Regions from separate parts of the Lysinibacillus sp. IITD104 genome, predicted to be linked through region 2. Evidence: a T-box and tRNA genes for the amino acid it is inferred to sense, from the RefSeq annotation. Region 2 holds a T-box; the other holds one or more tRNA genes.

Region 1 (15,011 bases), 1.0 Mb from region 2:
CCAAGAGTATTCAACAATCCATTCGCACTAATTTAAAAAATACAGACCGTGAAGCATTGTCAATTAAGCAAATCTATTTATTGAAGAAAGCGGAAGTACCTGCAGCTTTAGTAGAGACTGGTTTTATTAGTAATGATGAGGAACGAGCATTATTAGTTGATAAAAAGTATCAAGAAAAAATGGCAGATGCCATAGTTGAAGGTATAGAAGACTATTTATTAGCTAAAATTGAGTAGAGCAACATCTACAACGTAAATCAAATCATTATGATATACTAATATTGAGACAATATAAGGGGAGTGTTCGTCGTGATTACTGAACAACAAGTACGAGAAATACTAGGACAACTACAAGATCCATTTTTACATAAATCGCTTGCAGAAACAGATGGTATAACGAACGTAGCAATAAAAGAAGAAAAAAATCATGTCAGTGTAAAAATTGCCATTGCTAAATTAAATACACCTGAACAATTACAACTACAAATGAAAGTTGTTGAGGTGTTGAAAGAAGCGGGTGCAAACACGGTTGGTATCCGCTTTGAAGAACTTTCAACAGAAAAATTACAAAGCTTCCGTGGTACAGCAACAGAGTCAGAAGCACAGGATATTTTATCACCGCTAAGCACAGTACAAGTAATTTCAATTGCTTCTGGTAAAGGTGGAGTAGGTAAATCGACGGTATCAGTTAACTTAGCTGTTGCTTTAGCTCGTCTAGGAAAGAAAGTCGGCTTAATTGACGCAGATATTTATGGATTTAGTGTGCCTGATATGATGGGTGTGACGGATATGCCTAAAGTAGTCGATAATCGTATTTTCCCAGTAGATCGCTTTGGGGTAAAAATGATTTCAATGGGGTTCTTTGTGGAAAATAACGCACCGATTGTATGGCGTGGTCCAATGCTGGGTAAAGTATTAGATCAGTTCTTCCGTGATGTGGAGTGGGGTGAATTAGATTATCTATTATTAGATTTACCTCCTGGCACAGGTGACGTTGCATTAGATATCCATCAAATGTTACCATCATCAAAAGAAATTGTTGTAACAACACCACACCCAACAGCAGCATTTGTAGCGGCACGTGCAGGAGCCATGGCGCTTCAAACAGACCATGAAATTTTAGGTGTTATCGAAAACATGGCGTGGTTTGAATCTAAATCAGGTGACCGAGAATTTGTCTTTGGGCAAGGAGGAGGTCCAAAGCTAGCTGATGAATTACGTACAGAGCTACTTGGACAAATCCCGCTTGGGCAACCAGATTGGACAGATGAAGATTTTGCTCCTTCTGTATATGCTGAAAAACATACAACAGGACAAATTTATTTAGACATTGCTACCAAAATCATCGGTAAATTAAATAAATAATAAAAAAACGGATTTCCACCACTTTTATGGGGAAATCCGTTTTTACATTACCAAGGTTACTCGGTACCTTTTTGTTCCTTACCCGATCCACCACCGCTATCGCCACTTGCTTCTTTCTTATTGCCACTTCCTGATGAACTTGTTTCGCCACTCTTTTTAATAAGTTCCTGCCATTTAGATTGCATTAAAGGGCTTTCGATTGTTTCCTTTACGACTTCCTCCATTTGCTTGCGCATATTGGAAGATTTAAGGATAGTCTCCAACTGCTTTTGCATATCGGGCTGCCCGAAAAATGCCTCCATATCCTTTTGGAAAGTCGGATCTTTTATTAAGTTCTTCATAATATCCTGTTGCTGTTTTTGCATACTTTTCGCAACAGTTTCTTTAAACTTTGGATCTTCAAAGGTTTTTTTCCAAAAGTCTTCTGCTTCCTTGGAAAGTAAAGTTTCCTCGGTAGCCTTTTTCACTTCATCATGCTCTAAAATCAAGAGCTCACGGAAACTTGGCTCCTCCAAAAGCTGTCGCAATGCCTTTTTACCATCCTCTGTTTGCAAAGAGTCAATCATGATTTTTTTTATTTCATCATAGGACATGGTAGAGGTTTTATCTTGTGAACAGGCAGAAAGAAAAAGCATTAGAATCAGTAATAAGGTGAATTTTCGCATCGGCAATCAGTCCTTTCTCTAGAGAGACTCTTTCAATTATTGTTCACATTTCTGAGGACTTTATGTATTGGTTAGGATGAGAAATAGCTTTTTTAACAAGGCATTGATAAAATAAGGACAGATATATTGAGAAATTGGGGGACTTTTAGTTGTGACGATACGAAATTGGGCAAAGTTTTTCTTCTTTGCAATGCTCGTTGGTGGTGCAGTCAACGGAGTTTTTAGTTTATTTATTCGCTGGGAATTCTTCCAACCATACATAGCAAACGGTCAATGGGGTGAGTTTTTCGCAGGACTTTTATGGATGGTTTTCTTAGGGTTTACAATGAGTGTTATTGCACAAGCTGGCTTTTTCGCTTATTTAACACTTCATCAGGTAGGTGTTAATATTTTTAGAACACTGACATTATGGAATTGGGTACAACTATTATTAATTGCCATTACGATTTTCGATATTATTTTCTTCCGCTTTATTCCTGGAGTTAAGGATGGGCAAAGCTGGTTGTTCTATGTAGGACTATTAATTGTGCTCATCTTTGGGGCCATAGCTACAGCTGTTCAAAAAGTGAAATTAACAGGGAAAAAACATGTAATGATTTCTGCACTATTCTTTATGATTGTCATTACAACGTTGGAATGGACAATTGCATTGATGGGTCGAGATGAAAATATTAATGAGTATGTTGCGCTTTTATTATTCCCATTATTGGCGGTTAATGCGTATCAATTATTAGTATTACCTAAATATAATGCAAAATCCGATGAGGATCGTCAAAAATTAGAAGCACGCCGTAAAGCTCGTCGTGAACAGGCTAAAAACGCATAAGGAAAAAATTGCCCCACTCTAGTGGAGGCAATTTTTTTATGGGGCTTTTTTAGTTTGAACTTTATAACCAAATATATTTTCTTCAATCGACATAAACTTATGTTGTTGTATTAGTGTGTTAAGCTCTTTAAAGGATATTTGATTTTTTTGGTGTAGTGGGAAAAAGACAAAATCCCCTTTTTGTAATTTCGGAGTTTTATCACCTTGCCAAATAAGAGAAGGAGATAGTAAATTCATTTGTTGTTGGAATAAAGCTTTCTGTATATCCTGTGAATATTGATGATTTCGGGTAGCAAACCATAAAGGTTTTTCTTTTAAATATTTTTCGTAAGTATCAATATCCTTTTGGATGAGCGCAATATCAACGGGTTCTTCTACTGAATCATCCGGCCCAAGTAATCCTGTAGGCAATTTTCGCTGTTGGATAATTTTTAAATGATCGGGTGACCGTTTAATCCAGTCGGCATCTAAAAGTAGAAGTGGGTAAGGCTCCTTCACCGTTTGTAGCCATTCTAATAGAGAGTCATCAGAGAAAGAAATCTCTACAATCAGAGATATGCCATAATGTCCTTTCGTGACCACTACTGGTGCATTCGCAATATTGAATACAGAAATCATCGTTGAATTTATAGGCTTTAGAAAGGCAAAGAGCGTTACGATTAAAAGCAGTGAAATCAACGTTTTACGGACCATAATGATAACCTCGTTTCTAAAATATAAAATAAAAAATGAATCTCCTTAAAAAAACTTATGATTTAGTGTTGACTTTCATGAATAATCGATGTTATTATGTATAAGTCGCCAAGAGGTGACAACGAAATAAAGAAACATGAACCTTGAAAACTGAACAAGCAAAACGTAATCAATAAAGTTTTTAGTAGCTAACAACGTTTGAAACATTCAATGCACCGTTTATCCAGTTTTGAAAGAATAAATCTTTCAATTAAATACAAAGTCTAGTGATGATGGCAAAGAGGTCACACCCGTTCCCATACCGAACACGGAAGTTAAGCTCTTTAGCGCCGATGGTAGTTGGGGGCTTCCCCCTGTGAGAGTAGGACGTCGCTAGGCGCAAAAAGTCGCTACTGATACACTCAGTAGTGGCTTTTTTTATTTGAACGGATTCTTTATTTATAAACGCATAAATAAGAAGGCATCCGTTGAGGATGCCTTCTTATTTTAATACTTAATGTGTATGAACTGTAGTAGCTCGTAGTTCAATACGACGAATTTTCCCTGATGTTGTTTTTGGTAACTCATCAATAAAGACAATGCTACGAGGATATTTATAAGGGGCTGTTAACGCTTTAACATGCTCTTGTAACTCCTTTGTTAACTCATCTTCATCACGCTCTTTGAAGCCTTCTCGTAAGATCACAAATGCCTTTACGATATGTCCTCTGATTTCATCTGGCGCAGCTACAACTGCACACTCTTGTACAGCTTCATGTTTGTTTAATGCATCTTCAACTTCAAATGGTCCGATCGTATAACCAGATGAAATAATTATGTCATCCCCACGGCCTTCAAACCAAAAGTAACCGTCTTCATCACATTTTGCTTGATCACCTGTAATATACCAATCCCCCCGGAATGCAGCTTGTGTGCGCTCGGGTTCTTTATAATATTCTTTAAATAAAGCTGGTGAAGATTTGTGAACAGCAATATCACCAACTTCGCCAATCGGTGCTTCGTTTCCTTCATTGTCGATAATACGTACAATATTACCTGGAGTTGGAACACCCATAGATCCAGGGCGTAATTCTGTGTTTTCTAGTGTACCAATTAATAATGTGTTTTCTGTTTGTCCATAGCCGTCACGTACTTTTAGTCCAAAATGATTCATAAACGTTTCAATAACTGGGCGATTTAAAGGTTCACCAGCAGAAACAGCACTACGTAAAGATGATAGATTATAATCTTGTAAATTATCAATTTTCGCCATAATACGGTATTCAGTCGGTGTACAACATAGAACATTAACTTTTTCATCCTGCATTAATTGAAGGTAGGTTTTTGCATCGAATCCACCATGATAGACAAATGCGGTAGCACCGAGCATGATTGTTGATAAAAAAGGACTCCATATCCACTTTTGCCAACCTGGAGCAGCTGTTGCCCACACAAGGTCTCCTTCACGTACACAAAGCCATTTTGAAGCTGCAGTTCTAATATGCGCATAACCCCAGCCATGTGAATGAACAACACCTTTAGGTTTGCCAGTGGTACCAGATGTATAAGATAGGAATGCCATGTCATCACGTGTAGTAGCTACAGCTGTAAATGTAACTGGTTGCTTGTTTGCCAATTCATCTAGTGAAGTCCAATCTCCTTTCGCAGCACCGATCACTAGTTTATTTTTCAATGCGTCTACAGAAGAAGTAATTTGATCAATTTCACTAGTAAAAGCCTCATAGGCAATCACTGCACTAGCAGAAGAATGCTCCATACGATATTCTAAATCGCTTGCACGTAGCATCTCTGAACATGAAATAGGTACGATGCCAGCCTTTAAGCAGCCTAAAAAAACGAAATAGGCTTCTGGAAGTCGAGGAATAATAACTAATACACGATCACCCTTTTGAAGCCCCTTCTCCGTAAAAGCATTTGCGTATTGATTCATTTTTTGATTAAGTTCCACATAAGAAACTGTACGTCTCTCTTGTTGGGTATTTAACCAACGTATTGCTTGGCGATCACTATCTTGCGAAAATTTTTCTAATTCCTCTGTGATGTTATAAAATTCAGGTGCAATTAAATCATTTGATACCATCTTGAACATCCTCCCCCAGAAAATTTGATAGAAAATTCGTAAAACTATTTTTATTTTAACAATTGAAATAATATACAGCAAGAATATTTAGTACGTTAAATAGAAATATTAGAGTTAATAGAGAACTATTATGCTGTGAGACGAATATAGAAGCATACTTCGACAAAAAAATATAAAAATTTTCATAAAATGTGTTGCATTATTTATAATGCTTGCTATAATAATAAATGTACTTAAGAGGTTGTCTAAAACCAAAGTGAATAGTATCGTTCCGAAGTAGCTCAGTTGGTAGTAGCACCTGACTGTTAATCAGGTTGTCGCAGGTTCGAGTCCTGCCTTCGGAGCCATTTTTTTGCCCTTTTTTTAAGTACTATAATACATAAAAAAATTTTTAAAAAAGCATTGCAATTATTAATTAAAAATGTTATTATAATTCTTGTCTTGTTTGAGACGTAATATTGGCCCCTTGGTCAAGTGGTTAAGACACCGCCCTTTCACGGCGGTAACACGGGTTCGAATCCCGTAGGGGTCACCATTTAAAACATAGGCTTTATAAAGAAAATAAACTGTGATATAACACCTGTTTCTATGGAGGATTAGCTCAGCTGGGAGAGCATCTGCCTTACAAGCAGAGGGTCGGCGGTTCGAGCCCGTCATCCTCCACCATTCTTATTGTGTTATTTCGGAGGGGTAGCGAAGTGGCTAAACGCGGCGGACTGTAAATCCGCTCCTTAGGGTTCGGCGGTTCGAATCCGTCCCCCTCCACCAGTTTTATAAATGATTGGGGTATAGCCAAGCGGTAAGGCAACGGATTTTGATTCCGTCATGCCTAGGTTCGAATCCTAGTACCCCAGCCATTTTTTCTTTTATGAGCCATTAGCTCAGTTGGTAGAGCATCTGACTTTTAATCAGAGGGTCGAAGGTTCGAGTCCTTCATGGCTCACTTTTCTAGAATAAAATTATTCAAAAGTGTTATATTAACTACAGATAACTAATCTCTTGCTGAAAACAGTAGGAGATTTTTTTATGTTATTTATAAATGAATAAATATGCGATTTTTTGTCGAGTTGAGCCAAGTGGTATATAGGCTTTACAATAGTCTTATAACTTTTAGGGGGTATAAAAACATGAATAAACTTAATATTTCTATTATTGGAGTACCAACAGATTACGGACAAACACGTCGTGGTGTAGATATGGGACCAAGTGCTATTCGATATGCAGGTGTTGTTGAACGTTTAGAGGCTATCGGACACGATGTACAGGATCAAGGGGATATTCGTGTTAGTCAAAAGCTTGCAGACGGAGCTGTGGATGAAAAATTACTAAATTTAGAGGAAGTTGTAGAAGTTAGCACTGCATTAGCCAATAGTGTACATGAAGTAGTGGAACAAAAAAAATTCCCACTAGTATTTGGTGGAGATCATAGTATTGCTATTGGAACATTAGCAGGATTAGGCGAGCATTACAAAAATCTTGGTGTTATCTGGTATGACGCTCATGCAGATTTAAATACACCTGAAACAACACCTTCAGGCAATATACATGGGATGCCGTTAGCAGTTAGTATTGGGCTAGGACATGAGCGTTTAGTGCAAATTCGTAACTATGCTCCAAAAATTAAGCCAGAAAACGTTATAATTATTGGAGCTCGTTCAGTAGACCCAGGAGAGCGTGAATTGATTCGTCAACAAGGAATTAAAGTATATACAATGCATGAAATTGACCGACTTGGCATGACACGTGTGATGGAAGATGCACTTGCTTATTTAAAGGAACGAAATGTTGATGGCTTACATTTATCGCTTGATTTAGACGGACTAGATCCACTTTATACGCCAGGTGTGGGTACACCAGTCCCAGGCGGAATTACTTATCGAGAAAGCCATTTAGCAATGGAAATGTTACAAGAATCAGGCATGGTAACTTCAGCAGAGTTTGTAGAGGTAAATCCTATATTAGATGAAAAGAATACAACAGCAAATGTGGCTGTTGCATTAATGGGATCTTTATTTGGCGAAACACTAGTTTAAAGAAAATTTGACAAAAAATTGCCTGTTGCCACATTGCATAAAAATCTTTTGCTATAATTGAATTAAAACGAAACTTTTCTTATCGGTGCTTCGTATAGTATAAGACAGTTGTAAAGGTGGAGAAGTCAACACAATGGATGCGTTAGTAAATAAGAGAATAAAACAAGTGCTTAAAGGCGATCAAAACGCATTTGCCGATATTGTGAGTCTCTATCAGCACAAACTGTACCAAGTATGCTATCGAATGTTAGGCAACAAACAAGAGTCTGAAGATATTGCTCAAGAGGCTTTTGTGCGTGCTTATATGAACTTGCATACATTTGATCAGAAAAGAAAGTTTTCGACGTGGCTTTATCGCATAGCGACAAACCTCTGCATTGACCGTATTCGAAAAAAGAAACCGGATTATTATTTAGATGCAGAAGTAGCTGGTACAGAAGGGCTTGATATGTATTCGCAAATCGCAGCAGACGACCAGCTACCAGAGGAGCAGTTAGAACAAATGGAGCTGCAAGATCGCATTCAATATGAAATTGGACGATTGCCGGATAAATACCGTTCGGTTATAGTATTGAAATATATAGAAGAGTTATCGTTACAAGAGATTAGCGAGATTTTAGATATGCCGCTTGGAACGGTGAAAACGAGGATTCACCGCGGACGTGAGGCATTACGTAAGCAATTAAACAATCTGTAGGAGGGGGAGCGTCATGAATACTTGTCCAGAGCATATTATAGACTATATGCATGATTATTTAGACGGTGACATTAGTCGTGAGCATGAGCAAGAGTTGAAACAACACTTGCATACATGTAATGATTGTAAACAGTTGATGCAAGAATTGAGTGAAACAATCGCCTTTGTGAAGAGTGCTTCCCATATTACAGCGCCTCCGGATTTTGAAGCAGCAGTGATGGCTCGTTTACCAAAACCAAAAAGTCGAGTAGGTATACAAAAATGGATTCGCCGGCATCCGTTCTTTGTGGCAGCAGCAGTATTTTGCTTATTCATGAGTGCTACATTATTGGGTAGCTTCATGGATGACCAGCATTTCTCAGTGACCAAGCAACCTAATTTAGTTGTTGAAGGTCAAACAGTGATTGTCCCTGAAGGGGAAGTGGTGAAAGGCGATATTGTTGTAAAAAATGGCGATTTGATTGTTGAAGGTGAAGTTGATGGCAACGTCACAGTAATTAACGGGCAATATATGGCATCTTCAGCGGTAGTTTCAGGGAGAATCGAAGAAATAGACGAAGTATTTGAATGGTTATGGTATACGATTAAAAATTCTGTTAAGACTGCCATGACATTTGAGGAAAAAGAAGAAACTAAATAACACTCTATACGTCCTAAAAAATAGTGCACGTGAGAGGCTGAAAGGTCTACTCTTCTGAGTAGACTTTTTATTTGAAAAAAGTTACATTTGTTAAGAATGTGATATACTTGAATGTGTATGGATTCGTAATGAAAAGTGGGGGATGCCACGTGCAAATTATCGAACATTTCACGGATTTAACGCCTGTGAATATTGTTATTAACTTCATTGATGTACTGCTCGTTTGGTACGTTGTTTATAAAGTCTTAACCCTCATTAAAGGTACGAAGGCTGTCCAATTACTTAAGGGAATATTCGTCATTATTATTGCACGAATTGCAACAGACCTTTTAGGGTTACAAACACTTGGCTGGATGCTACAACAAGTTATTGAGTTTGGTTTCCTAGCGATTATTATCATTTTCCAACCCGAAATCAGACGTGGTTTAGAACAAATTGGGCGAGGAAAGCTATTCCAACGCTCATCTAGTCAAGAGGAAGAAGAACAAACAAGACTTATTGAGGCAATGAAGAAGTCTGTAAGTTATATGGCTAAACGTCGAATAGGTGCGTTAATTTCTATTGAAAAAGAAACAGGTCTTAATGAATATATCGAAACAGGTATAGGGCTAAATGCTGAAATTTCATCAGAATTACTGATAAATATCTTTATACCAAATACGCCGCTACATGATGGGGCGGTTATTATGCAAAAAGATAAAGTGACAGCAGCAGCTTGTTATTTACCTTTATCTGAAAGCCCATTTATTTCAAAAGAGTTAGGGACACGCCACCGTGCTGCTCTCGGCTTAAGTGAAGTTACAGATGCTATTACAATTGTTGTGTCAGAAGAAACAGGTGCAATCAGTATAACATTAAATGGTAATCTCCATCGAAATCTTTCTCTAGAGGAGTTCGAAACATTATTACGAAAAATGTGGTTCGGATCAGCACAAGAATCAAATGCATCCTCTAAGTTGACTTGGAGGGGGAAAAAGAATGGATAAAATGATGGATAGCCCTTGGGTATTAAGAATCATCGCGCTATTTTTAGCATTTTTGCTTTTTTTCTCAGTGCGTACCGAGTTGTCACCATTAAATAAAGCTACCTCAAATGAACAAACGGATGTTATTCGCGATGTTCCAGTAGATGTTTATTACGATAATGAGAATCTTATTGTGACAGGTTTACCTGAAACCGTAGATGTAACGATAGAAGGTCCGATGGCATTGGTTTTAAAAGCAAAGGGAGCTAAGGATTTTTCTATATTTGCCGATTTAAGCAACTTATTACTTGGAGAGCATGATGTAAAACTGCAATACGAAAATATTTCAGAAAAGTTAAAAGTGACATTAGACCCTGCAACTGTTCATGTAAATATTGAGGAAAAGGTCACACAGGAGTTTCGAGTAGACCCTGAAATGAACAAACGTTTAATCGAAGAAGGTTTTATCTTAAAAGAAATGACGGCCAATCCGCCAACTGTTTATGTAACGGGTGCAAAAAGTGCTATTGAAAGCATTAGTTATGTAAAAGCAACTGTTACAGGAGAGCAAGGCTTGAAGGAATCGTTCTCTCAGGAAGCCGCTGTAAAAGTATTAGATCGAGATTTAAATAAGTTAGACGTGACTATTGAACCTGAAATTGTGAAGGTTCAAGTAGATATAGCGGAGTATAGTCGAGAGATCCCAGTTGTCCTTAAGGAAACAGGGCAAGCAGCGGAAGACATTACCATTAATTCATTAACATTTACACCAAAAATGGTCAAAGTGTATGGTAGAAAATCAATTATTGATAGTTTAACATCCATTCCAATAACAGTTGATCTGTCAAAAATTACTGAGTCCAAAACTTATGAATTTGATGTAAAATTACCAGATGGTGTGACAAAAATATCTGACAAGAAAATAAAAGTGAAGGCGGATATTACAAAGATTGAGAAAGAAGAACAGCAGAAAACACCAGCTTCTACAGAGGAAACGCCACCTCCAACGGAAGAACCTAATGTGACAGATGAGAACACTACAACTGATAAAAATACGTCAACCGAGGAATCGGAAGATATTGATTCTTAAACAATATGTGACTATAATTTTATTTTGATTCTAAATCAAAAATCCAATCAGGTTTGTGATTCAGGTTTCATCAATCAAACTGGCAGAGTGGAAAATTAATAATTACCAACGAATGAACAAAAGCAGACTTTTCCAAAAGTAAGCGGACAAGTGTCTAATGCTTGATAGAAACTCACTAGGCACTGTCTTGCATTGAAGGAGAGAATAAGTAGAATGGGTAAATATTTTGGAACAGATGGCGTCCGTGGCGTCGCGAATAGTGAATTAACACCAGAATTTGCATTTAAACTTGGTCGTATAGGCGGCTATGTTTTAACCAAAGATGCAACTGACCGTCCAAAGGTTTTAATTGGTCGTGACACACGTATTTCAGGTGAGATGCTTGAAGGTGCACTTGTGGCTGGTCTTTTATCAATTGGGGTAGAGGTAATGCGACTTGGTATTATTTCAACACCAGGTGTGGCATACCTTACTCGAATTATGAGCGCAGATGCAGGCGTCATGATTTCAGCTTCACATAACCCAGTTGCAGATAACGGTATTAAATTTTTCGGTCCTGATGGCTTTAAGCTAACAGATGCACAGGAAGCGGAAATTGAAGCGTTAATTGATGCACAAGAGGATACATTACCACGTCCTATAGGAGCAGATTTAGGATCTGTAAGTGACTATTTCGAAGGTGGTCAAAAATATATTCAATACTTAAAGCAAACAGTGGATGAAGAATTTGATGGTATCCATGTAGCGCTTGATTGTGCACATGGTGCAACTTCCTCTTTAGCTACACATTTATTTGCTGATTTAGAAGCTGACATTTCTACAATGGGCGCTTCTCCAACTGGCTTAAATATCAATGATGGTGTAGGCTCAACACATCCAGAAGGGCTAGCAAAATTTGTTACTGAAAAAGGTGCAGATGTTGGTTTAGCTTTTGATGGCGATGGAGACCGTTTAATTGCTGTAGATGAAAACGGAAAAGTTGTTGACGGTGACCAAATTATGTTTATCATTGGTAAGCATTTAAATGCAGTAGGGCGTTTGAAGAAGCAAACAATTGTTTCAACAGTAATGAGCAATATGGGCTTCTATAAAGCTGTGGCTGACAATGGTATGCAGAGTATACAAACAGCTGTAGGAGATCGTTATGTTGTGGAAGAAATGCGTGCCAATGAATACAATTTAGGTGGCGAGCAATCAGGGCATATCGTCTTCCTAGATTTTAATACAACAGGTGATGGCTTACTGACAGGAATCCAGCTTGTCAACATTATGAAAGCGACGGGTAAAAAGCTTTCAGAACTAGCAGCTGAAATGAAAATATACCCTCAGCGTCTTGTCAATGTGCGTGTAACAGATAAGCATGCTGTGACTGATAATGCGAAAGTAGCTACAGTAATTGCAGAGGTAGAAGCTGAAATGGCTGGAAATGGTCGTGTTTTAGTGCGTCCTTCAGGTACAGAGCCATTAGTACGTGTCATGGTGGAAGCGGCAACAGAAACAGATTGCGAGCGTTTTGTCGAGCGTATTGCGGATGTGGTACGTGCAGAAATGGGCCTAACAGAATAAGAAATATAGTGTAAACCCGATTTCCGTAAACAGGAAATCGGGTTTACTTATTTGAAAGAAATGTTTTAAATAAGCGAGATGGGGAACAGTAATTAAGAGTCACAATAACAAGGAGTGTTTAATTGATATGGCTAAAATTGCTACAGTTATAACAGATATGTTTGAGGACATTGAGTTTACGAGCCCTAAGGAAGCTTTAGAATCAGCTGGGCATCAGCTTGTAACAATTGATACCGAAGCGGGTAAGGAAATTAAGGGTAAGCATGGAGAGTCAGTGAAAATTGATAAAGGCATTGATGAAGTAAAAGCTACTGATTACGATGCGTTATTTATTCCTGGTGGTTTTTCTCCTGATATATTACGTGCGGATGATCGTGTAGTAGCATTTGTAAAGTCCTTTATGGATGAAATGAAGCCTACCTTTGCCATTTGTCATGGACCACAACTTCTCATTACTGCAAAGACATTAAATGGTCGTGACGCCACAGGCTATAAATCCATTCAAGTGGATTTAGAAAATGCAGGGGCAAACTTCCATGATGAAGAGGTATTTGTCTGTCAAAAGCAGCTTGTAACAAGTAGAACGCCAGACGATCTTCCTGCGTTTAATCGAGAAATTGTTAAATTATTAGACAGTAAATAAAGGATTGTATTACAATGCTTATCAAAGTGCTTATATATCGCTTTGTCTACATATTTGTCACGAAAAAGCCTTAGGACTAGGTGTTTTTTATAACGAAAATTTGACGGATAGCATATGATTGAGTATGATGGAGAAGTTGAAGATGAGGTCCGACCTTATCCTTTAACGAGCGCCTAAGGAGGGAAGAAAGCGCAAAATCGGAAAACAATTATAGCGCCTGAGCTGAAGAAATCGGACGAAAAGATCTTCAGCAGACGAGGTGGAGGTTTATCGAAAATTCGGCGGATGCCTCCCAATCGACATACCCGATTGTCATTTTCCATTTTGAAAGCATTTGAGTGATTGAATGTACAGAAAATGGAGAAGGTATTGTAAAAGCAATAGATAAATAGATGAAGCTTCACATATCGAAGATCTCTATTCAGTTGGCTGAGTAGAGTGAGTAGCTTGTGTGTATTGGAGTGCTTTATTTTTTATAAAAATAAAGCAATGCTTGTACATTCAAAAAATTCGATAGGATGAGGCCTAGTTTGTCATTGCATTAAATTGACATTATCGGAGGACGAGAATTATGTGTGGAATTGTAGGATATATTGGTGAATCAGATGCAAAGGAAATTTTATTAAAAGGCTTAGAAAAGCTAGAATACCGTGGATATGACTCAGCTGGTATTGCAGTACGTAATGAGGAAGGCGTAACGGTTTTCAAAGAAAAAGGACGTATTGCAGATTTACGAGAAGCGGTAGATGAAGATGTTACGGCTAAAATTGGTATTGGTCATACACGTTGGGCAACACATGGTGTACCAAATCGTTTAAATGCTCACCCACATCAAAGTGCATCAGGACGCTTTACACTTGTGCATAATGGGGTTATTGAAAACTATCACTTATTGCAAAAAACATATTTAAAAGGCATTCCAATGAAATCTGATACAGATACAGAGGTTATTGTGCAATTAGTAGAGTTATTTGTGAAAGATGGTCTAAGCACAGCAGACGCTTTCCGTAAAACATTATCTCTATTACATGGCTCCTATGCACTAGCACTATTAGATGCAGAGGCAGCAGATACAATCTTTGTAGCAAAAAATAAATCACCACTTCTAGTTGGAATTGGTGAAGGCTTCAATGTTGTTGCGTCAGATGCAATGGCGATGCTACAGGTAACAGATCAATACGTAGAGCTTCACGATAAAGAGGTAGTTATCGTACACAAAGCAAGTGTGGAAATTACAAAATTAGATGGTACTGTAGTAGAGCGTGCACCATATACTGCTGAGCTTGATATGAGTGATATTGAAAAAGGCACATATCCACACTATATGTTAAAAGAAATGGATGAGCAGCCTACAGTTATTCGTAAAATCATTCAGGCATATGAAGGTGACAATGGCGATTTAACGATTGATGCGGAGATTTTAGAAGCCTTACGAGCAGCAGATCGTTTATATATTATTGCAGCGGGCACTAGCTATCATGCGGGTCTTATTGGTAAACAATATTTCGAAAAAATGGCTGGTATCCCTGTAGAAGTGCATATTTCGAGTGAATTTGGCTATAACATGCCATTACTTTCAGAAAGACCATTATTTATTTTCATTACACAATCAGGTGAAACAGCAGATAGCCGTCAAGTACTTGTAAAAATTAAAGAGTTGGGCTATCCAACATTAACGATTACAAATGTACCTGGCTCTACGTTATCACGTGAAGCTGACCATACATTGTTATTACATGCAGGTCCAGA
Region 2 (15,011 bases):
TATTGCAGTGTATCATGCTGAAAACTGCGATTCTATTGTTTCTCTTGGAGGAGGCAGCGCACACGATGCAGCAAAAGGTATCGGACTTATTGCTTCGAATGGTGGACGCATTCATGATTATGAAGGCGTTGATAAATCACAAAATCCACTTGTGCCATTAATTGCAATTAATACAACGGCAGGCACTGCAAGTGAAATGACTCGTTTCACCATTATTACGGATACAGCTCGTAAAGTAAAAATGGCGATTGTGGATAAACATGTGACTCCGTTACTTTCTATTAATGATCCAGAACTAATGATTGGTTTACCTCCTGCTCTTACAGCAGCTACTGGCGTTGACGCATTAACACATGCCATCGAATCATTCGTTTCTACGAATGCTACACCAATTACAGATGCATGTGCTGAAAAAGTACTGCAACTGATTCCTGAATTTTTACCACGTGCCTATGCAAATGGAGCTGATATAGAAGCTCGTGAACAAATGGTATATGCACAATTTTTAGCGGGAATGGCCTTTAATAATGCATCACTTGGCTATGTTCATGCAATTGCTCATCAATTGGGTGGTTTCTATAACCTACCGCATGGCGTGTGTAATGCTATTTTATTGCCACATGTTTGTCGATTTAATGTTACAGCACGTACAGAGCGCTTTGCTCGTATCGCTGAATTATTAGGAGAAAACGTAGAAGGTTTAAGTAAGCGCGATGCCGCTGAAAAGGCTATTACAGCTATTGAGAAATTATCACAAGATTTAAATATTCCTAGTGGCTTCCGTGAATTAGGGGCAAAAGATGAGGATATTGAGATCTTAGCAAAAAATGCATTGTTAGATGTGTGTGCTGAGACGAACCCTCGTAAAGCAACACTAGAGGATATCAAACAAATCATCACAAATGCAATGGGACCTATTGTGAAAAAAGAAGAGTCACTCGAGGCAGTTGCCCTTTCTTAATCGACGGTTTCCTATAAGCCTATGACATAGGGTGGAGAAAACAAATGTTTTCTCCACTTTTTTATGGGCTCGAAATACACACATTGTCTATCATGGAAACTCTCGCTATACTTTTCTTAAAAAGGATGGGAGAATACGATATGCGCTTAATTTCAATTTGTCCTAGTAATACAGAATTAGTTGCCTATTTAGGGCTGACAGACCAGCTCATTGGAGTCGATGATTATTCCGATTGGCCATCAACAGTTAAAGATCTGCCACAGCTTGGGCCAGATTTATCAATTAACATGGATGCATTAGAGGCATTACAGCCTGATCTTGTTCTGGCTTCCTTGAGTGTACCAGGTATGGAAAAAAACATTGAGGCACTAAAAGAAAGAAATATTCCTCATATTATTTTTAATGCAAACTCATTAGAAGAAATTGCGCAAGATCTTCTGACCCTTGGTAAAGCTTGTCAAGTGGAGGAACAGGCAAAAACAATTGCTGAAGAGTACATGCATTCCATCGAAAAAATGTATTCGATTGCACAAACAATTTCGAAGAAGCCTACCCTCTATTGGGAATGGTGGCCAAACCCTATTTTCACTCCTGGAAAAATAAATTGGCTAACAGAAATTAGTGCTCTTGCTGGTGGCATTAATCTATTTCAAGATGTTGAACTTGCTAGTGTTCAAACAGATTGGACTGATGTTGTTGAACGCAAGCCCGACTATATCATGATGGCTTGGGTTGGTGTAGCATTTGAACGTATCCAACCTGCTAATTTATTAAAACGTCCATATGCTAAAGAGCTACATGCCGTTCAATTAGAACAGCTTCATGTAATGGAAGAATGGCTGTATTGTCGCCCTTCTCCACGACTTATTGAAGGTGCTATCAAGCTTGCAAAAATACTGCATCCTAAACAATATGAAGAAATAAAATCTCCAAGCTTTTTATGATAAAAAAACCACATCCCCTCTTTTTTGGGGATGTGGTTTTGCTCATCGAAATTATACAAATTTCACCATATGATATTTTTTCTTACCTCGACGGACAATGCTGAATGCATCCTCTAAACGATCCTTCGCATCGACTACATATTCTAAATCTGTTACCTTTTCACCGTTTACACTAATTGCACCATTTGATACATCCTCACGTGCTTGACGTTTTGAAGATGAAATGCCTGCTTCCACAAGAAGATCAACAATATTTTTGTCCTCTTTCGCCATTTCAATAGAAGGAACATCTTTAAAAGCATCCTTCATTTCTTCAGCCGACAGTGCTTTTAAATCTCCTGAGAATAAAGCTGCCGTAATACGGATAGCTTGCTCTAATGCTTCTTGACCATGTATTAAACGAGTCATTTCTTCAGCTAGCGCCTTTTGTGCCTTACGTAAATGTGGCTCCTCCTCTACAGAAACGGCTAAAGCTTCAATTTCTTCACGAGAAAGGAACGTAAAGATTTTTAAGTATTTTATGACATCTGCATCCGCAGCATTAATCCAGAATTGGTAGAACTCATAAGGAGATGTTTTCTTCGCATCTAACCATACAGCACCACCCGCTGTTTTACCAAATTTTGTACCATCTGCTTTTGTTACTAAAGGAATCGTAATACCAAAGGCTTTTGTTTCTTCCTCATGTGTTTTACGAATAACCTCTAAACCAGTTGTAATATTCCCCCATTGGTCAGAGCCACCTACTTGAATACGGCAATTGTAGTGATTATATAAATGATTGTAATCAATACCTTGAATTAACGTATAGGCAAACTCTGTAAACGAGATTCCTGTGTCAAGACGAGAAGCAATCGTATCTTTCGCTAACATGTAGTTTACGTTAATTAATTTCCCGTAATCACGTAAAAATTCAATTGTGTTTATATTTCCAATCCAGTCACGATTGTTCACCAGCTGAGCTCCATTGCCATCTTCCGCAAATTCGAAAATACGTTCTAATTGACTACGAATTCCTTGGACGTTTTTATCAATTTGCTCGACTGTTTGTAATTGGCGCTCTTCTGAACGACCAGATGGATCACCGATCATTCCTGTCGCACCACCGACAAGTAAAATCGGACGGTGACCTGCTTTTTGGAAGCGACGAAGTGTTAACAATGGCACAATATGGCCAATATGCATGGAGTCAGCTGTTGGATCTACTCCACAGTATAAAGATACTGATTGCTCATCTAATAGTTTTGCCATGCCTTCTGCATCTGTTTGTTGGTAGAGCAAACCACGCCATTCTAAATCTTGTAATAATTCGTTTGTCATGTTCATTCCTCCTAAAATGGTTAAAATTCGTTACGTGCATGGACAGATTTAAATAAAAAAAGTCCCTACACGCAAACAATTGCATGCAGGGACGTTAAGTTACAAACTAACGCGGTACCACCCAGCTTGAAGATGTCATCCACCTTCCACTTCATTCAACCGCCTTTATCGCAGGCGCGCACGTCTAAGCTCCAAGCACGTAATTCGTCTCTACATTATGACCAGTTTTCACCAACCACTGGCTCTCTAAACAGGGAATATAGACACTACTGCAAACTTTTCATCACCAGAAAACTATAAACATAATTCTATACGATTCTTTTTCAATGTCAATAACTATGTTCGTGCTAAAACAATATGTGCTATAATAGACAAGATTTTAGGAGGTCGATACATTGAAAGATTGGATTGAAAAAATCAATGCAAAGATCGATGAATTACTTGAACAAAAATGGATGAAGAAATTACGTATTTCAGGTAGTGTTACCTGGAACTTATTTTTACTATTTTTAGTCTTTGCATTGGTTGGCACTGTATTTGTCGGTTCAGTTGGAGCTGGTTATTTTGCTTCTCTTGTAAAAGAAGAACCGTTACGCTCAAAACAAGAGCTGCGTGATCAAATTTTTAGCTATGAGGAAACCAGTGAGATTTATTTTGCCAACGATATTTATATTGGGAAATTACGGACAGATTTAGACCGACGTGAAACTTCGCTTAGCAATGTGGCACCAGAGGTCGTGAATGCTGTTCTGGCAACAGAAGACGAATATTTCCGAGAGCATAATGGAATTGTACCAAAAGCGGTTATTCGTGGGTTATTACAAGATGTTACAAATTCTGCTACGCAGACAGGTGGATCTACACTTACCCAACAGCTTATTAAAAACCAAGTACTAACAAATGAAGTATCCTATGAACGTAAAGCTAAGGAAATTTTACTGGCGATGCGTTTAGAGCACTTTATGACGAAGGAAGAAATATTAGAGGCTTATTTAAATATTATTCCCTATGGTCGTAACTCTTCAGGACGAAATATTGCAGGTGTTGAAACAGCTGCTGAAGGGATTTTTGGCGTAAAAGCAAAAGAATTGTCTCTTCCTCAAGCTGCGTACATAGCTGGTATTCCACAGGCGCCATTCGCTTATACACCATTTACAAATACTGGTGAACTGAAAAGTGAAGAAGCTTTGAAACCTGGTATTGATCGTATGAAAACAGTACTTTATCGTATGAAAGAAGCTGGCTATATTGACGATGCACAGTATAATGAAGCGTTAAACTATGATATTGCTGCAGATTTCCGCGGACCAGAAATGCGCGCGGAGGATCGTTATCCTTGGCTGACTTATGAGCTTGAAGCTCGCGCAAAAGACATTATTGCAGAAAAACTAGCAAAAGATGATGGGATTGACCCAGAGCGCTTAAAGTCAGAAAAAAAATTAAAAGATAAGTATACGATTTTAGCAGATCGTGATGTTCGTTCAAAAGGCTATCGTATTTACTCAACCATTAATAAAGATATGTATGATGCGATGCAAAAAGCAGCAAAGGACTTCAAGTATTATGGTCATACGTATACTGGTAAAGGGAAGGACCCTGTTACTGGTGAAGAGATTGATATTGAGATGCCAGTACAAGTAGGTAGTATTTTAATAGAAAATACGACAGGTCGCATTTTAAGCTTTGTTGGTGGTCGAGACTTTAAAACAACTCAAGTAAACCATGCAACACAAGCTTATCGTTCTAACGGTTCTACAATGAAACCTTTACTTGTTTATGGTCCTGCCATTGAGTATGGTGTAATCGGTGCGGGTAGCCCATTAGTTGACGTGAAATTCTCTATCGGTTCTTGGAGTCCAAGTAACTATATTACGAGTGATGAGAGAGGTCTTATCCCAGCACGTGAAGCTTTAGCAGATTCTCAAAACATCTCAGCGCTACGTTTATATAACGATATTATTAGTAGACGCCCTGCAGATTTATTAGTAAAAATGGGCTTCTCAAAATTACATCCAGACGATTTTACTAACCTTGCAACTGGGATCGGTGCTTTAAGGGAAGGAACTACTGTTGAAGAAAATACAAATGCCTTCGCTACCTTTGCAAATGGTGGCCAATTCATTGACGCTTATATGATTGATCGAATTGAAGACCAAGAAGGAAATATTGTTTACCAACATGAAGTAGAGCCTGTTCAAGTATTTAGTCCAGAAACCTCTTATATCGTGACAGATATGTTACGTGATGTTCTCACTAAAGGGACAGGGACAATGGCACGAAATACATTAAAATTCTCTTCTGATTTCGCTGCAAAAACAGGGACTTCTCAAGAATATAAAGATGTTTGGTTAGTTGGTTATAACCCAAATGTATCTCTTGGTGTTTGGATGGGTTACGATCAACCTCGTTCACTTTATGCATTTAACAACACCTATTTACAGCCAAGCGTTCGTGTGAATAAGCTATGGGGTACTTTAATGAATGCGGTTTACGATGCGGACCCTCAGCTAATCGATCCACCAACAAGCTTTAAGGCGCCTAAAAATGTTGTAACTGCGTCATTCTGTGGCATTTCTGGCATGGCTCCTTCTGCAGCATGTGCTAGCGCAGGTCTTGTACGCTCAGATTTATTTAATGCGAAGGTATTTTTACCATCTCAACCTGATGATAGCTTAGCCTCTTCAAGTGTTGTGACGATTAAAGGAAAAACTTATAATGCGTTGCCAAATACACCAGCAGAATTTGTAAAAGCAGGTGGTGCAGGCATTAATCAAGAGTTTATTAAACGAATGTTAGGAAGACTTGGCGGTAACCCTGCTAGTCTGTTACCAAAGAATTCAACATTGTCGAATTCATCTGTATCAGCTGTTGATTTCCCAGCAGATGGTAGCCCTCCAGCAGCAGTCTCGGCTTCAGTAAATGGCTCTACATTATCATGGTCAGAGTCATCGAATGATGTTGTTGGTTATCGTATCTACAACGTTACGAATGGTGGTAATACGCTTGTAAAATCCGTACTAGAGTCAACACAAAGCATTACGGTTGCTAGTGGACAAGCTTATGTAGTGGTCGCTGTAGATATTACAGGCTTAACATCACCACAATCGAATGTTGTGTCTACTGGCGGTAGTGAAAAGGAACCTGACCCAGAGGAAAACGACCAAGAACCAATACCACCAACAACGCCACCTACGAATGGCAATGGCAACGGTTCGGGTAGTAATGGCAATGGCTCTTCTAATGGAAACGGATCTGGTAATAACGGTAACGGTTCTAATAATGGTGATGGATCTGGTAATAACGGCAATAGCTCCAATAATGGTAATGGGTCTGGAAGCAATGGTGATGGGACTGGTAACCCAGGAGATGGCTCAAACGGAGCAGACAATGGTAATACTACTACTCCATCTGAAACGTCAAGGCGATAGTCTATTATCCTCCTAGGGAAAAGCATTTGTATTAGATAATCAATTTAACAGACTTACTGCATATTACTTATAAATTGTAGTAAGTCTGTTTTTTTGTCATTATAAAGAGGACTACTATTTTGAAGGGGTGGAAATATATGAACATATTGATTTTAGGAGGCACACGTTTTTTTGGAAAAAAGCTAGTGGATCTTTGTATTCAAAATGGACATAATGTAACGATTTTAACACGAGGTCAAAGTGGCAATCCATTTGGTACAAATGTTAAGCAGTTAGTAGTAAATCGTAATGATCGGGATGCGTTAGCACAGGCACTAGCCAATACAACATGGGACATTGTCTATGATAATATTTGCTATTCGCCCAATGAGGCAATAGCAATTTGCGAGATATTAAAAGAGAAAACGAAAAAGCTGGTCTTTACTTCTACTCTTTCAACATATGAGGTAGATGGTAAGGTGAAAAAGGAAGAAGACTTTGATCCATACCAATATCAAATACGCATGGGACATCAAGAGGAATTTTCTTATGGGGAAGGAAAACGACAAGCGGAGGCTGTCTTATTTAAAGAAGCTTCATTCCCAGTCGTAGCTGTACGTTTCCCAATTGTGATGGGCGAAGATGACTATACACGTCGTTTACATTTCCACGTTGAACGTATTTTGCAGAATCAGCCGATTACTTTACCAAACATTGATGCAAAGATGAGCTATATTACAGATGAGGAAGCAGCTGAATTTTTATACTTTTCGGGTGTTACCCCTATTGAGGGACCCTACAATGCTACGGCATCTGGGGCCATATCTCTCAAAGACCTCATTGCTCTAATCGAAGAAGCAAGTGGTCAGCGCGCAAAAATTTCCCTCATTGGTGGTGACGAGGAGTCCCAGTCTCCTTATGGGGTGCCTGCTGATTGGTATATGTCCAATGCAAAGGCAGAGAAGGCAGGATTTACGTTTAGTCAGCTGGAGGATTGGCTACCAAAATTAGTGTCAATATTAGTAAAACAGCTACAATAGCATTGATAATGCAAAGAATCTGCTAGCTTCTAGCAGATTCTTTGTTTATCCATTATGTCTCAATCTTTTTGCCACTGATGCTTCACTTTCATTGCTAAACTGAAGTGTATCACGGTAATATATTCTTTAAAATAGCTACTGCTTTATCAATCTCTTCCTTTGTGACCGTTAATGGAGGCAAGAGACGAATAACAGTTGGCCCTGCCCCCACTAATAAAAGGCCACTTTGTTCTGCTGCCGCGATATAAGGCGCTACTTCCGTGTCCCCACAACCAATCCCTAGCAAGAGACCCTTTCCTTGAACAGTATAGCTAGAAGGTAAATGAGCCTTTAGTTGCGCCACAAAATAGGCAGATATTTCTCGTACCTGCTGTAAAAAATCTGGCTCAAATACATGACTCAAAACGGCTTGTGCAACATTCATCGCAAGAGGGTTTCCACCAAAAGTTGTACCGTGTGTTCCCGGACTAAATGTAGCATGAAGCTCAGCAGTTCCTAGCATTGCACCAACAGGGAAACCGCCACCTAAGCCTTTTGCCAATGTTATGATATGTGGCATTAGAACAGTTTGTTCAAATGCATAACGTGTTCCTGTTCGTCCAATACCGGTTTGCACTTCATCAACAATTAGTAGTATACCTCGCTCCTTACAGACTTTTGCAATAGCTGCTGCAAATTCTGCTGATACACAATTGACGCCCCCCTCTCCCTGAATCATCTCTAGCATTATAGCTGCCACAGAATCATCAACGGTTGCTTCAAGTGCAACAGCATCATTAAATGGCAAAATCGAAAATTTTTCTACGAGTGGACCAAAGCCATTATGTACTTTGCCTTGACCTGTTGCAGACATAGCTCCAAAGGTACGACCATGGAATGATTTTTCAAATGTAATAATATGATGTTTGCCTGTATGCTTACGAGCTAATTTAATGGCCGCTTCATTAGCCTCAGCCCCGCTATTACAGAAGAAGGCATGTGAAAAGTGTGTATTAGCAATTAATTTTTCCGCCACCTTTTCCTGACCTGGTATATCAAAAAGGTTTGAAATATGCCATAGCTGTTCACTTTGCTCTTGAAGTGCCTGTACAATAGCTGGATGGGCGTGACCAAGACTCACCACAGCAATGCCACTAGTAAAATCCAAGTATTGCTTCCCTGTTGAATCCTCAACAATTGTCCCTTGACCTTTGACAATTTGTGCACGACGCTTGCCGTAGTTCTCGAATAAAACACTCATGTTATCATCTCCACTATCATTTAAAATAGTTTCTTTCAACAACTATACTTCTCAAGCTATCCTATTAGAACACTAGAAAGAATGAAGTTCACTTGAAGCTACAATCGTTGTACCAATTAATGTTGCGCCCACGATTTGTACGGAAGGAATCCCTGCTCTTAAACAGTCGATCGCTCCTTGTACTTTCGGAATCATTCCACCGTAAATATGACCCTGCTCTGTCCATTGATCTATAAGAGTAGGTGTAGCTATTGCTTGATATTCATCCTGAATACGGATTCCACTCACATCCGTAACAAGTAATAGGCTATCTGCTCCGACCGCTAAAGCAACTTCACTTGCTACCGTATCGCCATTAATATTAAGAGCCTGACCTGCTTCGGTCGCACCTACGCAGGCAATAACAGGTACAATCCCTACACCCATTAAAGCTTCCAATAAGGAAGTATTGATATTTTTAATAGCTCCAACATAGCCATAAGTCTCTTGATCTAAAAAGTCTACGACCATTAGCTGACCATCAAAGCCATTTAATCCGATGGCTGCTATACCGGCTGTTGTTAACTCATGAACTAATGCAGTGTTCACTTGGCCTATTAGGGTCGACTGGACAACCTTAATAGCAGCCTCATTCGTGACACGTATTCCATTTAATGTATGCGATTGTATGCCTTGAGCAGCTAGTTCTCGATTTATGGCTGGCCCACCCCCGTGGGTAATAATCAGCTCTACTCCACTCTCTTGTAATCTTTTAAAATTATCAAAGAAAGCCTCATTTAAACCTTCCAGTGTACTGCCCCCAAGCTTTATGACCATACGTTTACGAGCGGTATGATGCATTGATTTGGACATAGTCATATGTTAAGTCACATCCCCAAGCATGCCCCTTACCATCACCCACGCCAAGAGACACATAGATTTTTACCTCATGCATTTTTAAAATTTGAATTAACTCATCCTCAGAAAAAGGAATTGGCTCACCGTTTTCTACCATAGTAGCACCACCGATTTGGATGGTAATTTTATCTGGATCCACTGTTGCGCCACTATACCCTACTGCTGCAATAATACGCCCCCAGTTAGCATCACAGCCGAAAACAGCAGTCTTTACAAGTGGTGAACCAACGACTGTTTTTGCAATTTTACGTGCCTCCTCGTCTGAAATTGCACCAACAACCTCCACTTCGATAAGCTTCGTTGCCCCTTCACCATCTTTGGCAATCATTTTTGCTAAATCTTCCGCTACTGTTTGTAAAGTGTAATAGAAATTTTGCCAATCTGGATGCTCTGGTGTTAAAGAATCATTCCCTGCCAAGCCATTAGCCAACACTACCACTGTGTCATTAGTAGATGTATCCCCATCAACTGTAATAGCGTTAAATGTTAAATTAGTAATCGTCGATAAAGCTGCCTGCAATACATCAGATTCAATGTTGGCATCTGTTGTAATAAAGCCTAGCATTGTTGCCATATTAGGTTCAATCATACCTGAGCCTTTTGCTACACCTGCAATAATAACTTCCTTGCCATCCACAGTTGTACTATAGCTTGTGTTTTTCATGACGGTATCTGTTGTCAAAATAGCCTGTGCAAAGTCAATAGCACTTTCTAAATTGTCCTTTGGCTCTAACTGTAGAATACCGTTTGCTACTGGCTCTAATTTCATCATTTCTCCAATAACACCTGTCGAGCAAACACCCACCAAATCTGGCGCAATCCCTAATTTTTCAGCAGCTAGCGCTTGCATTGTTTGGGCGTCTTTTACACCTTGTTTACCTGTACAAGCATTCGCATTGCCTGAATTGACGATCATCGCTTGCATTTTCTTAGTTGCATAAACAACTTCCTTCGTGACTTTTAATGGCGCTGCTTGCACAGCATTTGTTGTAAAAACACCTGCAACACTTGCTGGGACTTCACTTACTAAAATAGCTAAATCCTTTTTCTTATGCTTTAAACCACAGTGTAATCCTGCTGCCTTAAAGCCTTTTGGTGAAACAATATTTTTACTTGATAGTTTTTTCATTACATTCGTTGAAGTGTTAACTGTCATCCGAAATTCCTCCTTAGATTAATAAATAAGAGAAGCATACAGTTTCCTGCATGCTGTTAAATAAAGAACGGTACGACATCTAGCCCTGTCGTTTGTGGTAAGTCAAATTGCACATTCATATTTTGGATAGCTTGCCCTGCTGCTCCTTTGACAAGATTATCAATTACGCTAACAATTGTGACACGATTTGTACGAGAATCTACTTTTACTAGAATGTCACAATAATTTGATCCCTTGACACGATTTGTCCCTAAACTAGATGCATCCGTAACGATTCGAACAAATGGATGATTTTCATAGGTTGCCTGTAAGCAAGAGATCAATTGCGCCTCTGTAATTCCCTGCATTACCGGTGCATAGGATGTCGCCAAAATTCCCCTGGTCATTGGAACCAGATGCGTATTAAAAGTAATTGCTGTATCTGCTTGAGCAAACATGGAAAGTGCCTGTTCAATTTCGGGAATATGTTGATGTGTATTTACTTTATAGATCGAGAAATTCTCATTTGTCTCACTAAAATGGGTAGTTTGTGAGGGCTTATTGCCAGCTCCTGAAATGCCACTCTTTGCATCAATAACTAGAAAACTAGGATCAATTAAACGCTCTTTTACAAGTGGCAGTAAGGATAATAAAACTGCGGTTGGGTAGCAACCCGGGTTGGCAACGAGTGTTGCTTGACGTATAAGCTCTGTATTCCATTCTGTTAAACCATACACACTTTGTTGAACACTATGGAACGGTGCAGCCTTTTTGCCATACCAGGTTTCATAGCTTGCGAGATCTTTTAAGCGAAAATCACCAGATAAATCGATTAACTTTGGTCCTTTCCCAACCAAAGGCGGTAATAGCTCACTTGTCACCCCAGATGGTGTACTTGTAAAAACAACATCAAATTTTGCTAAAGTGTCATACGCTATCTTTTGTAACGGTGTATCAGCTATCTTAACAAGATGACCAAATTTGGAAGAAAATTGAACACCCTCTTCTGAAGAAGTAAATAAATCAATCTGCTCTACAGCTGGATGATTATGTAAAAAACGAATAAGCTCTAGTCCACCATATCCAGTTGCTCCAACAATACCTACTTTCACTGCACTCACCTCTGAAATAAGTTAAAAATAGTATACGTCTGCATATTTATTAAGTCAACTGAATTTTTATTAAATTAACTATTTTTTTAAATAGATATTATTCGACCTTACACCACTTCTATATCATTGTAATTTCAGAAAAAAGAAGGCAAGAATCCTTTCGTTCATCGAATGAATCCCTGCCTTCTTTTTATGCACATGTTGTATAAATATCAATTGTTGTCTTAGATAGTTACTTAATCTTCCATGGTTGATAAATCACCAGTTGGTAAATTTAATTCCCAAGCTTTCAATACGCGACGCATAATTTTACCACTACGTGTTTTTGGCAATTTATCTTTAAATTCAATTTCACGTGGTGCTGCATGTGCAGATAAACCTTTTTTCACAAAATCACGTATATCTTCAATTAATGCATCAGAGGGTTCAACCCCCTCACGTAAGGATACAAACGCTTTAATGATTTCCCCACGCACTGGATCTGGTTTCCCAATAACACCTGCTTCAATGACATCTGGGTGCTCAAGTAGTTTACTTTCCACTTCGAATGGTCCTACGCGTTCTCCCGCCGTCATGATGACATCATCCACACGCCCTTGGAACCAGAAGTAACCTTCATCATCCATATAGGCTGAATCTCCAGATACATACCATTCTCCTTTGAGGAAATAAGATTCATAGCGCTCTGGATTGCCCCAAATTTGGCGCATCATGGCAGGCCAGCCACGACGAATAGCTAGATTCCCCATTGTAAAAGGTGGCACCTCATTACCTGCATCATCTACAATCGTCGCATGAATACCAGGAAGAGGTTTCCCCATTGAACCTGGCATAATATCCATTGATGGATAATTACAAATCATATGGGCTCCTGTCTCTGTCATCCACCATGTATCATGTATACGATGCCCTAATTCCTCTACTCCCCAGCGAATAACTTCTGGATTCAAAGGCTCACCAACAGATAGCACATGGCGTAAAGATGTTAGATCATAGCTTTCAAGCAAGCCACTCCCTGCCCCCATCAGCATACGGAACGCTGTTGGTGCACTATACCAAACTGTCACACTATAATCTTCAATAGCCTGATACCATGCTTGTGGTGAAAATCTTCCTCCGACGATTAACATTGTTACACCGTTTAACCACGGACCAAAGATGCCATAGGCTGTTCCTGTAACCCATCCAGGATCGGCAGTACACCAATAAATATCATCTTCACGTAAATCAAGTACCCATTGTGTCGATTGATATTGCTGAATCATTGCATTATGGACATGCAATACGCCCTTTGGAGCACCTGTTGAACCAGAGGTATAGTGAAGAATCATCCCATCTTCTCTGTCTACCCACTCTATTTCAAAATGAGCTGAAGCTTCTTTTAAATGTTTACTAAAGTCAAGGATTTGAGCTGTTTCCTCAACATCCTCCCCTACTAAAAAGATATGCTCCAGTTTAGGCAATTTTGCTAAAGGTACACGTTCCAGTAATGCCGGTGTCGTGACTAATACTTTCGCCTCACTATCTGCAAGTCGATCATACACCGCGCCTTCCATAAAAGCTTCAAACAATGGTCCAACAATAACCCCCATTTTCAATGCACCTAATAATGAAAAGTAAAGCTCAGGTGAACGAGGCATAAAAATAAATAAACGATCACCTTTCTGCAGATTAGTAGTGGTTTTAAAAACGTTCGCTGCTTTGTTTGTTAACCTTTTCATTTCATTAAATGAATATGCCTCTTTCCGTTTACCATCATTAAAATACAGTGCCACCTTATTTTTGCGATGTGTTTCTGTATGGCGATCAATAGCCTCATATGCCATATTCACTAAACCTGTTTCGCTCCAACTAAATGCCTTTTCCGTATCTGCCCAATTATGAGATTTTGCCACTTCTTCATAATTTGTTAAATGATGTTGACCAGGTAAAGCCATTAACTTCTCTTTCATTTTCATCCCCATGAAAATACCCCTTTCTTTGCTTTTGTTTTTGACTAAATTTCAACAATCCCCCCTGTTGAAATTCAGAGAATTCTTCAAAAGCAAAATTGATATGTAGCATTTGTTATATAACAGTTAGCCGTAGTATTAATGTTCGAATCCCTTATAGCACTACTTTTAGCTGTTAAATAACAGAAGCAATATAATCTTATTTTACACGAATTTGGATAGATTGTCTCAATATTTTTATTTTTCCAAAAATACAGGTATATTTTGCAAAAATAAGCGTTTTTACGCAAGAAATCAGCTATAATGGAATTATTAAACTCAGGTGGTGTAATTATGGAACATAAAAAAACTTTTTTTTCTGTCACAAAGGAAACAAAGCATGGTACTGTGTATGTGGAAGGACCTGTGCCTCCAGAAAAATTAGCTACATATTCATTCCATGAAGGCTTGGTTGCCTTCAGACCTCCAAAACAGCAACAGCAGGCCATTATAGAAATTGCAGGACTACCCGAAGGCCGAATTATTATTATTCGAAACGAAGATATTATTGTAGGCTATGTTACCTATCTCTACCCTGATCCACTTGAACGATGGGCAGAAGATCGTATCGATGACATGATTGAATTAGGTGCCATTGAAGTCATTCCAGACTACCGTGGTACCGGTGCTGGTAAGGCACTACTAGCCGTTTCATTTATGGGGGATGAAATGGAAGATTATCTTGTGATTACTACCGAGTATTATTGGCATTGGGATTTAAAAGGCACAGGTTTAAATGTTTGGGATTACCGCAAAATGATGGAGAAAATGATGAGCTCCGCTGGTTTCGAATATTTTGCAACAGATGATCCTGAAATTACATCACATCCAGCCAATTGCCTGATGGCACGCGAAGGAAAACGGGTGCCTCCTGAGACAATGGAAAGATTTGATAGACTTCGTTTTAGAAATCGTTTCATGTATTAAAACTAATACAAAGGGGATGCATATATGATTGTAGAAG

What was found. A T-box is a leader RNA that pairs with one kind of tRNA and senses whether it is charged. The one in region 2 lies ahead of tyrS (tyrosine--tRNA ligase), so its partner is inferred to be a tRNA-Tyr.
Region 1: it has a tRNA-Tyr gene. The T-box ahead of tyrS (tyrosine--tRNA ligase) is inferred to sense a tRNA for this amino acid. The anticodon was not compared.

What each region holds. Positions count from the first base shown of each region.
Region 1 covers NZ_JBAHYH020000001.1:217,689-232,699, forward strand. The annotation lists gene V1L66_RS01125 (N-acetylmuramoyl-L-alanine amidase) at 1-236, shown strand, start outside; gene V1L66_RS01130 (P-loop NTPase) at 309-1,364, shown strand; gene gerD (spore germination lipoprotein GerD) at 1,421-2,029, opposite strand; gene V1L66_RS01140 (KinB-signaling pathway activation protein) at 2,181-2,855, shown strand; gene V1L66_RS01145 (hypothetical protein) at 2,892-3,548, opposite strand; rRNA gene rrf (5S ribosomal RNA) at 3,811-3,926, shown strand; gene mbcS (acyl-CoA synthetase MbcS) at 4,042-5,628, opposite strand; tRNA gene V1L66_RS01160 (tRNA-Asn) at 5,899-5,975, shown strand; tRNA gene V1L66_RS01165 (tRNA-Glu) at 6,089-6,163, shown strand; tRNA gene V1L66_RS01170 (tRNA-Val) at 6,219-6,294, shown strand; tRNA gene V1L66_RS01175 (tRNA-Tyr) at 6,313-6,396, shown strand; tRNA gene V1L66_RS01180 (tRNA-Gln) at 6,411-6,485, shown strand; tRNA gene V1L66_RS01185 (tRNA-Lys) at 6,499-6,571, shown strand; gene rocF (arginase) at 6,756-7,661, shown strand; gene sigW (RNA polymerase sigma factor SigW) at 7,795-8,358, shown strand; gene V1L66_RS01200 (anti-sigma factor) at 8,372-8,998, shown strand; gene cdaA (diadenylate cyclase CdaA) at 9,148-9,984, shown strand; gene V1L66_RS01210 (YbbR-like domain-containing protein) at 9,977-11,053, shown strand; gene glmM (phosphoglucosamine mutase) at 11,267-12,619, shown strand; gene V1L66_RS01220 (type 1 glutamine amidotransferase domain-containing protein) at 12,747-13,262, shown strand; gene glmS (glutamine--fructose-6-phosphate transaminase (isomerizing)) at 13,834-15,011, shown strand, end outside.
Region 2 covers NZ_JBAHYH020000001.1:1,249,797-1,264,807, reverse strand. The annotation lists gene V1L66_RS06435 (iron-containing alcohol dehydrogenase) at 1-961, shown strand, start outside; gene V1L66_RS06430 (cobalamin-binding protein) at 1,102-1,905, shown strand; gene tyrS (tyrosine--tRNA ligase) at 1,957-3,225, opposite strand; T-box leader at 3,310-3,518, opposite strand; gene V1L66_RS06420 (transglycosylase domain-containing protein) at 3,621-6,653, shown strand; gene V1L66_RS06415 (NAD-dependent epimerase/dehydratase family protein) at 6,791-7,672, shown strand; gene V1L66_RS06410 (acetylornithine transaminase) at 7,782-8,912, opposite strand; gene argB (acetylglutamate kinase) at 8,985-9,770, opposite strand; gene argJ (bifunctional glutamate N-acetyltransferase/amino-acid acetyltransferase ArgJ) at 9,733-10,965, opposite strand; gene argC (N-acetyl-gamma-glutamyl-phosphate reductase) at 11,022-12,056, opposite strand; gene acsA (acetate--CoA ligase) at 12,293-14,020, opposite strand; gene V1L66_RS06385 (GNAT family N-acetyltransferase) at 14,342-14,974, shown strand; gene V1L66_RS06380 (acetoin utilization AcuB family protein) at 14,999-15,011, shown strand, end outside.